3 regions of the Paenibacillus sp. FSL R5-0341 genome follow, and region 1 is predicted to be linked to each of the others. Evidence: predicted binding sites of a transcription regulator. Region 1 holds the regulator's gene; each other region holds the start of a gene.
What was found. Region 1 encodes Rex, which represses fermentation and respiration genes when NADH is low (regulators of the CRP and FNR family bind a similar motif). Its sites were predicted from a motif close to TTGTGAAATATTTCACAA; they were not measured.
Positions count from the first base shown of each region.

Region 2: MKX75_RS14540 (cytochrome ubiquinol oxidase subunit I) is a predicted target of Rex. The motif match lies at 2,514-2,531, and genes of this name have one in related genera.
Region 3: MKX75_RS26950 (formate/nitrite transporter family protein) is a predicted target of Rex. The motif match lies at 1,612-1,629, and genes of this name have one in related genera.

Region 1 is NZ_CP150241.1:4,044,468-4,049,098, forward strand. Features, by position in the region: gene MKX75_RS18080 (DUF5590 domain-containing protein) at 1-368, opposite strand, end outside; gene MKX75_RS18085 (amidohydrolase) at 408-1,715, opposite strand; gene MKX75_RS18090 (redox-sensing transcriptional repressor Rex) at 1,702-2,355, opposite strand; gene dinG (ATP-dependent DNA helicase DinG) at 2,574-4,631, opposite strand, start outside.
Region 2 is NZ_CP150241.1:3,244,911-3,249,541, reverse strand. Features, by position in the region: gene MKX75_RS14545 (cytochrome d ubiquinol oxidase subunit II) at 6-1,019, opposite strand; gene MKX75_RS14540 (cytochrome ubiquinol oxidase subunit I) at 1,019-2,383, opposite strand; gene MKX75_RS14535 (MFS transporter) at 2,799-4,190, opposite strand; gene MKX75_RS14530 (LysR family transcriptional regulator) at 4,299-4,631, shown strand, end outside.
Region 3 is NZ_CP150241.1:5,988,356-5,992,986, forward strand. Features, by position in the region: gene MKX75_RS26945 (molybdopterin oxidoreductase family protein) at 1-225, opposite strand, end outside; gene MKX75_RS26950 (formate/nitrite transporter family protein) at 652-1,503, opposite strand; gene MKX75_RS26955 (S-layer homology domain-containing protein) at 1,881-4,631, shown strand, end outside.

The DNA.
Region 1 (4,631 bases):
GAACTAAAGCGATTGCGTATCTGCGCTTCGGACATGCCATTCTGCAGCAGCTCACTGTGTACAGCGTTTGCACCCGTAGCCGGTTGATTGTTTGCATCAAATTTAACCCAGACCATAACATCCTGGTTATCCTTATTTTTGCCGATCAGGGTCCAGTAGATGTTGTCAGTGCCTTCTTTGTCTCCCCAGATGTATTTACGCAATTCATCATAGGATGTAATGCCCAGTTGCTTCTGTGCTGCCTGTATAGCGAGCTCTTCTTCCTTGCGTTGGTCCTGCGTGACATAGACGTAATAACGCTGAAGTCCAAACAGAATCAGAACCAGTGCAAGCAGCGAAATCCATATCCACTTCTTTTTTTTCTTCAAAAGCCGAACTTCCTTTCCCTATGATGTTCTGCCTTGCAATTAACGAGCAAGCAGACCATCAAATGCCAATTGAGACTCACGCAAAATACGCTCTTCATCCAGTGTCAGACATTCGCCATGTTTGACCACTTGTTTGCCATCCACCCATACGTGCTCTACATCTTTGGCAGAAGCCGAGTAGATGGTATGTGACATCAGGTCTGTATGTGGGTAGAAGTGTGCCTGTTCAATGTCCAAAGCGATAAAATCAGCCTTCATGCCGACCTGAAGCGCTCCCGTATTGTTTAAGAAGATAGATTTGGCACCATATGACGTTCCGAGTAGTAATGCTTCACCCGCTGGCACTGCCGTCGGGTCACCAGATACACCTTTGTGGATCAATGCAGCCAGTCTCATTTCCTCGAACATATCCAGGTTGTTGTTACTTGCTGGTCCGTCAGTTCCGAGTGACACGGTAACTCCTGCTTTCAGCAACGCAGGTACACGCGCAACACCGGAAGCGAGTTTCAGGTTACTTCCCGGGTTATGGGATACAGCCACATCATGTCGAGCCAGAATCTCAATCTCTTCGTCATTCAGATGCACCGCATGTGCAACCAGGGATGGACGGGAGAAAAAGCCCAGTTTCTCCAGATGTGCTACAGGACGCAGTCCATAATCAGCCACGTTCTGCTCGACTTCACGAAGCGTTTCCGACATATGTGTATGAAGAGGAAGGTTTAGGTCGTTCGCGACCTGTACAAGCTTCTCTATGTAGTCAGGAGGGCATGTATATGGTGCATGTGGCGAGATTACGGTTGTAATGCGACCATCTGCCTGTCCATTCCACTCACGTGCAAACGCTGCCGACTCCTCCAGCTTCCGCAGTTGCTCTTCTTCCGAGCACAGCCCAATTACACCACGTGCCAGTGCTGCTCTAACGCCGGATTGCTCCACAACTTTGGCAACTTGATCCATGTGATCGTACATGTCCAGGAAAGCTGTAGTTCCGCCTTTCAACATTTCAAGCACCGATAGCGAAGTTCCCCAATATACGTCTTCTGAAGTCATTTTCGCTTCCATCGGCCACATTTTTTCCTGCAACCATACTTGCAACGCAAGATCGTCTCCGTGCCCTCTGAGCAACGACATCGCTGCATGACCATGCGTATTGATCAGACCCGGCAGGAAGAACAGTCCTTTTCCATCCACTTTGGTACAATTTTTGTCTTCATCCGGCAATGTCTCACCAATATGCACAATCTTGTCATTCTCAACAACCATGTATCCGTGGACCACGTTCCATGTTGTGCCGCCTTCATTAACCGCAAATTTGCCGTTGTGAATTACCCATCTATTTGTTGTCATCTTCCTCGTCGTCCTTTCCAGTCTCCAAGTAATAGGCCAAACTAAGCAGATCCGTTGTAAAGTCAGCATGGTGAATGCGGATATGCGGCGGTGTTTTTAGAATTGTTGGTGCAAAATTAAGGATCGCTTCAATTCCCGATTCAATAAGCTGATCGGCTACATTTTGAGCTTCCGTATCTGGAACTGTAATAATACCGATGCGGATGTTATCCGTTTTAACCGCTTCCGTCAATTCATTCATTGGTTTTACCGTCAAACTGTTGATTTGACTACCAATCTTAGGTCCATATGCATCAAATACAGCAACAATCTTCATGTTGTCTTTCAGATATGCGTTGTAGTTGGACAAGGCCTGTCCGAGGTTACCCGCACCTACCAGAGCTACATTAATTTGCTGATCGATTTTGAGGATGTGACGAATTTTCTCAATCAAGTAGGAAACATCATAGCCGATCCCTTTTCGACCAAAATCACCGAAGTAAGCCAGGTCTTTACGAATTTGGGCCGGATTCAGATCCAGCCTCTGTCCAAGCTCTTGAGAAGACACCGTAGCCACCTCACGCTGATGCAACTCGCTCAAATAGCGCAAGTATACAGGCAGACGTCGTACCACCGCTTCCGAAATTTTATCTGATTTCATTCTTGCTCCCCCTTACCAAGCCCACGATAAAATAATAGATGAAAAGATGAGCATTCTGTATAAATTCAAAGATAGAAGTGACTTTTTATACAGAATGCTCCTTGTAATTTAGGTTATAAGTTCTTACGTGCAACTGCTTTATTCGCAAACGGAAAGATCTCATAAAGTTTAACGCCAAACTGCAGCGTCATGCAATGATATAACGAACAAAACAACCATTATTCTTGTTCTTTAGCAGGTTTTTCCAACCATTCGGTAATTCGTGGAACCATTTGCTCTGTGAGCATGTGCTCCATTTTTGGACCAGGTAATGAATATAAAAAGAATTTACCATAGTACGCTTCAATTACGCGTGTATCATAGACAATCACAATTCCTCTGTCCTTCCCGGTACGCACCAATCGGCCAAATCCCTGCTTGAACCGAATGACCGCTTGCGGCACGGACAGTTTCATAAAAGGATTTTTCTTTTGCTCCTGGAGCAGCTCACTCTTGGCTTCCACCAGCGGATGATTCGGTGGCTGGAACGGCAATCTTACAATAGCGAGACAGGTTAGCGCATCACCCGGGATATCTACACCCTCCCAGAAGCTGCTTGTGCCCAGAAGTACCGTAGCTTTGGCATCCTGGAACCTGCGAGTCAGCTTGGAGCGGCTTCCACTGTCCACGCCTTGCCCCAGCAACGAGATGTCGTTACCAGACAACGCCTCCTTGAGCGGATCATAGACCTGTCGCAACATCTTGTATGAAGTAAACAGAACCATCATGCGTCCACGGGTGGCAATTGCTGTCTCTGCGAGGGACTGCACCAGCATATTAACAAAGTGCGCATCACCCACACTGCCCTTCACACTCGGGAAATCACGCGGAATCACCAAAAGTGCCTGATCACGATAGTTGAAAGGTGATGGCAGCATCGACGTTAATAGCCGATTATTATCGGCGGCTTCCTGCAAGCCAAGCTGCTCAATCATGAACTGGAATGACTTATCGACAGAGAGCGTAGCCGATGTAAGCACAACGCTTTTCTTTTTGTCAAAAAACAAATCCTTAAGTTGTGCACTGACATCTACAGGTACAGCATACAGCTGAAGCGATTTGCTGCGGAACTGGCCGCTGGCTTCCATCCAGTACACCGTTTTGGCATCATCCATACGCATGAAGAACCGTAGATTCTCCTTCAACGTAGTCAGATCTTTCAGCAATCCTGTGATGTCCGTGATCAGGCTATCCGATTGATAATCATCCTGATCTTCCTTCACCTCAAGCAGCAATTTGTCCCCTTTGCGAACCAAATCACCCAGTGTCACATAGATCTGGTTCTCCAGATCCTGCAACTCTTGCCATTTCGCAGGTTTCTGAGATGCCTTCAGACGCAGGGAAAATTGACCTGTCTCTCCCGGTGAAGCATCACTTCGTTCAGGCAACAGCCCGAACAGAGCATCGCTCATACGATCCCATAACTCTTTGACCTCAAGAGCGAGCGGAAACATCTGATCCACCATGGAGCCCCATTGCACCGAATTTTCATGTCCGGATAACTGCGAACGAAGCATAGGCAGCTGACCATTACGACTGTCTTTAAACAGACGGGTCAGTGTATGAACCAACGTGAAATATTTCATATGCATTCCAAGATGTTTACCAGCTACATCCTCCAGATGATGGGCCTCATCGATCACAAGACTCTCATAAGCTGGCAGCAGCTGATGTGCTGCTTTGACATCCGTAAATAATTTGGAGTGATTGGTGATTACAATATCTGACAACCCGGCCTCATGTTTGGCACGATGATAGAAACATTTGCGGAACCATGGACAGGATCTTCCCAGACATGACTCGGATTCGCTTTGTACGGTCTCCCAGAAGTCCCCACCGCGTCCGCTAAGGTTAAGTTCCTCATCATCTCCGGTTTCGGTCTGCGTAAGCCAGACGATCATCTGGGCAGCTGTGAAATAATCCTCTTTCGGTGTGGCGAATTCACGTTTATTGATTTTGTGTTCAAATTTGCGCAGGCACAGGTAATGTCCACGTCCTTTGAATACAGCAGCCTTAAACGGAAACGGAACCACTTGGGTCAGCATCGGAATGTCCCGCTCTCTCAATTGTTCCTGCAGGTTGATCGTATGCGTGCTGACCATGACTTTCTGTTCTTGCTTCACACTTTCGTAAATAGCAGGCAACAGATACCCCAGAGATTTACCGGTACCCGTTCCAGCTTCGATCAAGAGGTGTTTCTCTTCGTCCAAAGCTTGCCTTACACTGCTGAACATCTG
Region 2 (4,631 bases), 800 kb from region 1:
CTCCTTTATTTTTTCCCTTTCACATAATCCGCGTCAAACAGGAACAGTTTGAAGACCAGAATCAGAGAAGGAATTAACAGGCACAGACCACCGATAAACACGACCACTAGAGCGAAGCCCATTGCAGGCGATGTGGCGCTGCTCTGAATCGTGATGTATGGATCAAGAATGTAAGGATATTGCCCAATGCCGTAAGCGAAAAAGGCTGTGAAAAATTGCAGCATGATACATATAAAAGCTAATCCGTAACGCCGTCCGTTATATAACAGCCACATAGCAATCATGAAAAACGCAACGGAAAGCGCCAGTAGCCACCATAAATCCATCATATTTTGAAAATGACGCTCATTGTGTTGACCCAAATATATAAATGCAGTCAGCGCGAGAATAATGGTCGGTGTGCTCCAGAACAATGCATAGTTCCGCATCAGCTTCAATGCCGAATGATCCTCTGCCCGTGAAGCGTAAAATGTGAGAAATGATCCGCTAATGAACAATACGGACACGATGGCTAGACCAACGATGCTCCACGATAATGGATTGGTGAACAGCGCCCAGTAATCCAGGGAAACGGTATCCCCCTGCTTCAAAATAAAGCCACCTTCAGACAATGTCAGTGCTACTGACAACGACGCCGGAATAAGCAAACCTGTAGCTCCGTATAGAAACAAGTACACGATACTTTTTTTGGAACCATAATTTTCGAAAGCATAGAACGACCCACGAATGGCAAGTAGAATGACGGCAATACTTCCCGGAACGAGCAGCGCGGAGCCATAATAATAGGCCGTATCTGGAAAGAAGCCGACGATGCCAATATAGAAAAAGACAAAGAATACATTGGTGATCTCCCAGACCGGTGATAGATAGCGAGAGATCAGACGATTAATCAGGTGATCCTGCTTCGTCAGGCGTGCATAAAAGGCGAAGAACCCTGCTCCAAAATCAATGGATGCTACTATAAGATAGCCGTACAAGAACAGCCAGAGTACCGATATACCAATCAACTCATAACTCATTATGCCTGCTCCCCTTTCTCGGCTGATTGATCATGCTTCTCTTTCAACCATTTCTCCATCTCAAGTTCAGCAGGATTGTTATTGAACAACCTTCTCAGTACGACGACACACATAACGCCTAGCAGGATGTAGAGAAGCAAGAAGACGAAAAATAAAATTCTCACACTCGGTGAAGAAGTAGCGGCCTCTTCTACCCGCATATAACCTCGGATGATCCATGGCTGTCGCCCCACTTCTGCATAGAACCAGCCCATCTCAACAGCCAGAAAAGCAAGCGGTGCACTGAGTGCAACCATACGAAGCATCCACTTGTTAAACTGATTACGTTTCTTCCAGAACACAAACAGGAAGTACAGACTTGATATAGCAAGCAGAGCGAAACCTATTCCAGCCATTAGATCAAACAAGTAATGCACAAGTAATGGTGGATGCTCGTCTGGTGGAAATTCATTCAACCCGGTTACTTCGGCATTAAAGTCTCCAAAGGCAAGGAAGCTGAGCAGCTTCGGCAAATGAAGAGCGCCTATAATTTCATGCTCAGCATTCAACCATCCCAATAAAATGAGATCCGCGCCGCTTTCTGTCTCGAAATGCCACTCTGCAGCTGCGAGTTTCTCCGGCTGATGCTCAGCCAAAAACTTGGCAGATACATCTCCAGCTAAGGAGTTTAATAAACTGAATACGAAAACTACGGCCATCATGAGATTCAAGCCTTTTTTGTGGTAGGACGACACTCCTTTTCTCAGCATCGCAAAGGCTGCAATTCCTGCTAACAGTGCAGCTCCTGTCAAATAGGCTGAGCTTAATACATGGAACACCTTGGAGAACGTCGCCGTATTCAGCATCGCTTGTACGGGGTTCACTGCCATGAATTGACCTGCTTCCATGACAAAGCCTTCAGGCTGGTTCATGAATCCGTTCACTGTTGTAATAAAAACAGCAGACATGCCTGCCCCGGCGACAATCGGAATGGTCAGCAGCCAGTGGATATACGGATTTTTAAACCGATCCCATGTGTACAGATAAATGCCCAGGAATATCGCTTCAAAAAAGAATGCGAACACTTCCATAAATAGTGGCAGTGCAATGACATTCCCGGCCAGCTTCATAAAATTCGGCCATACCAAGGCCAACTGCAGTGATATCGCTGTACCTGTCACGACACCCACAGCCACAGAAATGACAAACCCTCTGGACCACCTCTTTGCCATAAGTATGTAATGGTGATCCTTCTTCCGAATACCGATGAACTCTGCAATAGCAATCATCAAAGGTACGCCGACACCAAGCGTTGCAAAAATCACGTGGAAACCGAGCGTCAAACCCGTCACCAGCCTGCTCCATAACACCGTATCAATAGCCATTCTTTGTGTTGCCTCCTTTCAAACTCTGTTTCATTTTTGTGATCAATTTTTGCTTAGGACAAGGTCTGCTACTCATTAGTTGCATTAAATACCAGGTTTGGACGTTCCTAATCGTTCATGTGAACGAATTAAGAGAAAAATTTCACAAAGTAAATGACAACGATATCTTGCCACATGTTCTTTGCGTTTACTCCTGTTGATTCCTGATATCAAATGCATAGAAAATGCTCTGCAAGACCTAATAATCAAAATTATTATATCTTTATTTTTATCTAATTCAATCAAAGTCACGTCTTCTACCCTAAACGTTCAAGAAAGGATCAACTCTTTCTGACAACTTGGTGAAAAACAAAAAAAACACCCAATGGAGCTATTGATTCATTGGGTGCAACCGTGGTATTAAAGGGCGTTTCGCTTAGTTTACCTGCTCTGGATTCACCCCATCCTCCTTGCTACGTATGCTCATAATGATTAACGATGCAGCAAGCACTGTAAGGATGACGCCAAGTATCTGAAATCCTGTCACACTGAATGTATCTCCCATGACGATCCCAATCAATAATGACGATAAGATGGTCCCCAGGTAGCGTGATGTATTAAAAATCCCCGATGCTACACCGATCATTTCTTTGGGTGTGCTTTTGAACAGAGCTGCTTGCATGCCAACTGCGTTTAAGCCGTTACTTATGCCAAATAAAGCTAAAGCAACAATGATAATGACGATTGGGGAAGTTTCGTTCATGACGGCGATAAATAGCGAGCCGACTGTCATTAAACCAGCGGATACGATCAGAGCTGGTCGTGATCCCGATCTGTCAATCCAGCGCCCGGCGATCGGAGAAATAATTAGTGAACACACCCCCAAGGCTAGCATACTCATTCCTGTATAGACTTCATTGAGATGACGTACCTGCTTCAAGTACGTAGGAACGCCAAAAAAAAGAGCGTAAAACAGGATGTTCACCAGCATGTATTGCACATTGACCCACGTCATTTCGGGGTATATGGCAAACGTTCGCAAAGGGATAAAAGGTGTAGCTGCTTTTAATTCATGTCGTATGAATATAACTAGTGTAATTATGCCGATTCCTCCTGTCAGTAGATGCCAAGATGAAATATCTCCTGTGGAATTCACTGAAAGTAAACCAAGGAGTAGAGTCACCAAGGCTAACGTAAACATCAGGATACCTGGTGCATCAATTAACGCAAGCCATTGCCGAATGGACATATGAGCAGAGATAGACGGAGATGTCTCGTCCTTCGGGATGCTTTTCCAGCCGAACCAAAAGCTTACCATGACAAACGGAATATTAACGATGAATATGCTATGCCAGTCCCACCAATGAATCAATACACCACCAATAAAAGGTCCAATTGCAGCTGCTCCAGAGAGGAATATCGCCAAGGTAGACAAGGCGGATGCTTGTTTTTCAGTCACGTTCATTCTCACAATCGCCATTCCGACAGCCACCATCATGCTTGTGCCAATCGATTGAACGATTCGAAATACGATAAGCCATGAAAAGCTGGGAGACCATGGAGCTAACATGGATGAAACGAAAACAATAACAAGACCCATGAGGAAAATCTTCCTGCGACCAAACAAATCACTACACTTGCCCATGACGGGTTGAGCCACAGCACTGGCAATGTAGAACGATAAAATAATCCACGAAACGGCTGTAAAATCAAGTTGATACACGAGTTGCAATCTTGAGATAGCCACAGAAATCATGGAGGAATTTAACGGATTCAACATGATTCCGAGTCCAACAGCTAACATCAATCCTTTTTTTCCAACGTTCATTGGTGCACCTCTCCTTCTTCTGCTGTCATCTTACTTGAAACCATTCATTTATTCCAACGCATTGTATGTTATGATTTGATGTATTAGAAGGAATGAAGGATGGTGCAAATGGAGCTTCTTCAACTCAGATATTTCCTGACGGTGGCCCGATGCGAGCATGTTACGGAAGCCGCAGGAAAGTTACACGTCACTCAGTCCTCCCTGAGCAAAACGATACAACGATTAGAGGACGACCTGGGCGTCCCTTTATTTGATCGAATCGGGAGAAAGCTGCGACTAAACGACTTTGGGAGAACATTTCTTCACCGAACTGAAAAGGCTTTGTTTGAACTGGAACAGGGACAGCGGGAAATCGCTGACCTCTACAATCCGGATCAGGGTACACTGCAATTGGCAGTGACTACGGCGAGCACATTGCCCGGCATACTGCGGGAATTCCGG
Region 3 (4,631 bases), 1.9 Mb from region 1:
TTTGGCTCCTACACGTCTCATCGGATATTGTAAACGCTCAGGGTGATACACCCGCTCGGTCATATTTCTGACTTTATTACAAATAGCACCCTTGGTGATCGGATGATCCGGGTTGCCTGCCACCTTCACAATTTTACCGTTCTCTTTATGTAGTAACAGACCACAAGTATCCGGACAATCGAGCGGGCATACCGCTGCGAAAATTCCATTCTCCTGATCGATCATCGTATGGCTCCCCCTCTTTAAAAAACTATCCCTATATCATATCTTCTTCGAGGTTAATACGTAAAGAGAACAGTATATTTTTGCCCAATATTCACCGCTATAGCGGATTAAAATTATTTTCAAAAAAATGTTTTATCGTTTGATTCAACTTTAGAATTCAGGGGTAAATTAAAAATAAGGCATTAGGCTAGTGTTTCCCCACTTCCTCCTCATGCCATATCATGGACCACTCCCGAAATTCGCCATGAACAGGTTTCGTTCCCCCGAACCTTGTCATGGCGAATTTATTTTGCGTTAAACTCCAATCAGTCCCCATACAAAAAACGATCCCGCCCTGCTCCATCACAGCATATTCGCCATGAACCGAGCAAGATCAGAATCGTCTTCACTTCTACTATAAGGTGCATATATACTGCGCTGTGCCCGCTATGCCTGTTTGCTCCACATTGCTCTTGCCTCCGTCTCGACAGCTTCGTTCGACGTCGCTATCTCCCGCTTCACTTTCGGCTCAGCTTGACGCAGGTACACCACCCAATAGGCTGCAGCTACGAACAGAGCTCCCCCAGTCAGATTCCCGAGCCATACTGGAATGAAATTCATGACGTATTGTCCCCATGAATAATACCCTTCGAAGATTGCCGCCGGAATCAGAAACATATTGGCCACAACGTGCTGGAATCCAATGGCCACAAATGCCATCGTTGGAAACCAAATGCCCAGTACCTTGCCACTCATTGTATCTGATGCATAAGATAGCCACACCGCCAGCGCAACCAGCCAGTTACAGCCGATGCCGGAGATAAAAGCTTGCAAGAAGCCGTCATGTAGCTTATGCCCAGCCATATCCACCACTTTCGCCAGATATACACCCTCTCCGGTCAGACCGAGCACATGTCCAAATGCGTATGCGACAAACAAAGCTCCAACAAAGTTACCCATCGTCACTAAGGTTAGATTTTTCAACATATTACCTACGGATAACTTTCGAGCAATCGTCGCGAGTGGAACTGCCATCATGTTACCTGTCAGCAACTCACCACCACCAATGAGTACCATGATTAATCCCACTGGGAACACCGCTGCTCCAATCAGATTGACTAGACTTCCCCACTCTGCCGGAGCAGATGCAATCACCCGAATATCCAGTAGAAATCCTAACGCGATAAAAGCCCCTGCCAGAAAACTGAGCACCAGTACAGAAGATACCGGGTATTGAGCCTTTTTCATGCCTGTTTGCGCCGTATATTGTGCAACCTCAAGAGGTGTTTTTGCTGCCATATCACTCATCCTCTCCTTCATTGTTCATCATTGGATAAAACCACCTGAAATTCATTAGTTTTGCGTTGAATGCCATATCCTAATTGTATCTTGGTCCTATTCAAAACTTTGTGCAAATTATCACAATGTTGTTTATAAAGAAGCTTTTTAAATTATAGTTTTCTGGCAAATGCGACTGTTATAGAAGCTTATACATATGAAGGAAATTGCTCAGAATTTGTTCAGAATCAATTTGTATAATAGGCACACATATTGAATTTATATCTGTTGGGCAGGGTCGGAAGTGGGTCAGAAACAGTTCCATGTTGTGTACGTCATCAAAATGATGTTCTGTAGGTCATTTCATAGGATATCTACGGACAATAGGAGGTTTAAACATGTTCAAACATTCTTTACGCTGGAGAACAGTTATGATGTATGCTTTGATATTCACTCTGGTTCTCCCTAATGTCCTTCTTCCCCAAGATCATGCTTCCGCTAACGGAAATGTGAATATACTGTCCGCAGTCAATAACAACGTTGATCGTAATCTGGTAAACGTCGTTTATGCTAACGGGAAATACACCGCAGTGGGTGAAAAGGGGCGTATTGTTCAGTCCACAGATGGATTAAACTGGGCTGTAGTGAATACAGGAGTTTCTAACGAAAAAACATCATGGAGAAGCCTCGTGTATGCAAACAATGTATATGTCGCAGTCGGGGTGGAATCTACTCCCAATAAAGCAAGATTGATCGTTTCGTCTGATGGCGAAACTTGGGTTGACAAATCATCGGGAATTAATGGTGACATTTTGCAAAAAGTCGTTTATGTTAACAGCAATTTTTATGCTGTTGGTGGAAAATGGCATGCCAGTGACCGAGCGCAAGATGTCGGCATTATCTATTCATCTTCGGATGGGGTGACATGGACGTTATGGAGTACTGTACCAAAAATTTGGCCACCAAGTAACACAACAAGCACCCCCTTTTATTTGATGGACCTGGCCTATATTTCTGGCAGATATGTTGTTGGAGGTAACGTATTAGGCGGATATGCCTACTCCAGTAACGGGACAAGCTGGACGAACGGATTCAAAGGCAACTATGACTTGGGAGGGTTCGCTGTCTACAACGGTAAGCTTCACATGCTTGAAAGCCAAACAAATGGCTACTCCAGTAGTGACGGGATAACGTTTACAGCCGACTCCTCCTATAATGGTACATTCGGCGTACTGAAAGATGGCGGGACACTCTATCGTTTCGGTACATCGGGTAAACTGGATTCATCCACAGATAACGGCGTCAATTGGACCCCAGAACTCAAAGTAACCAATATGATCATCCAATCTGCAGCTTCGAATGGAACGGGTATGGTTCTTGTCACCTCGGCTCCTAACAGCCTTGTCGTCACCGCGGACAAATCCGATTGGAAAAAAATCGCGGGAAATCTGCAGGGCATCGCTTATAACGGTAGCAACTGGGTCGTTGTCGGTGATTCACTCTATGGAAGTGATACAACAGATGGCCTTATGTTGAATTCGGCTAGCGATTGGGAGCATCTAAGTACAAATAGTCAGTTTCTTCCTACAGAGGCTTTTTCCAAAGTTGCTTACGGCAATAACACTTTTGTCGCCATAGGTAAAAAAATTGGGGTATCCGCCGATGGTGAACATTGGACGCTCAGCAATCTTCCCACCGGTGTAACGGGCAGAGTAGTAGCGCTGACCTATGGTGCAAGTGGAGGATTTCTTGCAGTAACTGATACGGGTAATACGCTCAACTCCGTTGACGGATTATCTTGGACGAAGGGCACAAACATCGCACTTCCATATAGAGATATATTTAATGTGAAGTATGTTAACGGTGCATATATCGCAACAGGTTACGGAGTAATCTGGAAGTCTGATGCAAATGGATTGAATTGGAACCAGATCATTGATTCCAATGATGAAGTTCATAAAAAATATTACGCGTTAAATGACATCATCTATGTAGATGGAAAATATGTAATTGTCGGATCAGATGATTATTCGTTTCCTATCATGTTAGAAACGACAGGTGTCTTGAACACCAGCTCAACGTGGACCAAACATAACGTTGATAATGTCAATTCAGTTAATTTAAAATCAATCGCATATGGAGATGGTATCTACGTAGCTGTAGGTACTTTGAATGAATATGATATTGATGGCAGACTTTTTGAACATTATATGATGTATTCATCCTCAGATTTGTTGAACTGGACACCGTACGATGAGAATACACTGGGCATAGTAGGAAACGGTTTAAACACCGTTTATTATCATGATGGTAATTTCTATATTGCAGGTAACGACAACGCAAGGATTGTATTTGGAAGTGCTGCACCGGGTAGCAATAACACGGGTCTAACAAATGTACTTGGACAGACTGACAGTGCTCCAGGAGGCGGAGATGGAACGACATCTGGGACAGCGGTTAGCTGGACCATTAACGTGCCTAACACAACCTCAACACTGGGACTAGCCGATCTTGTACTTGCAGACAATCAAGCTAAGATGGAGTTGTTCAGCAACAGTGACTATTCCACTGGTGGAGTTACAGGAAACTCAACGATCCCGCTCACGGCAGGTGGAGCTACCACTGCATACATTAAGGTGACGGCAGCCGACAACACAACCGTGAAATATTATGCAGTAACGGTGAACCGTACAGCTACACTAGAAACGACACCAGCTGCTGTAATCAGCTATGTAGATGAGAAATTAACAGGACTCGTTCCTAATGCTGTATACTCCGTTAACGGAGCTAATGCTGTCGCAGATGGTTCAGGTCACATCACTATCGACAACAGTTGGATCGGAACCACGTTGTCCATCGTGAAAACGGGAAATGGTACCACAACTACAGATAGTTCAGCTCAAACATTGGTCATACCAGCTCGTCCTGCAGCTCCAACTGGCGTTAGCAAGACGGATGAAACATCGAACGGCGCTCATGATGGAACGATTACAAATGTAACGAATCAGATGGAGTACAAACAAGACATCAACGGTGCATGGACAGCTATCACAAACACAACGGTTACAGGACTTGAGCCAGGTACGTATTATGTTCGTACAAAGGCGACCCCCTCTGCATTTGCTTCTGCAGAAACCCCGGCGACAGTT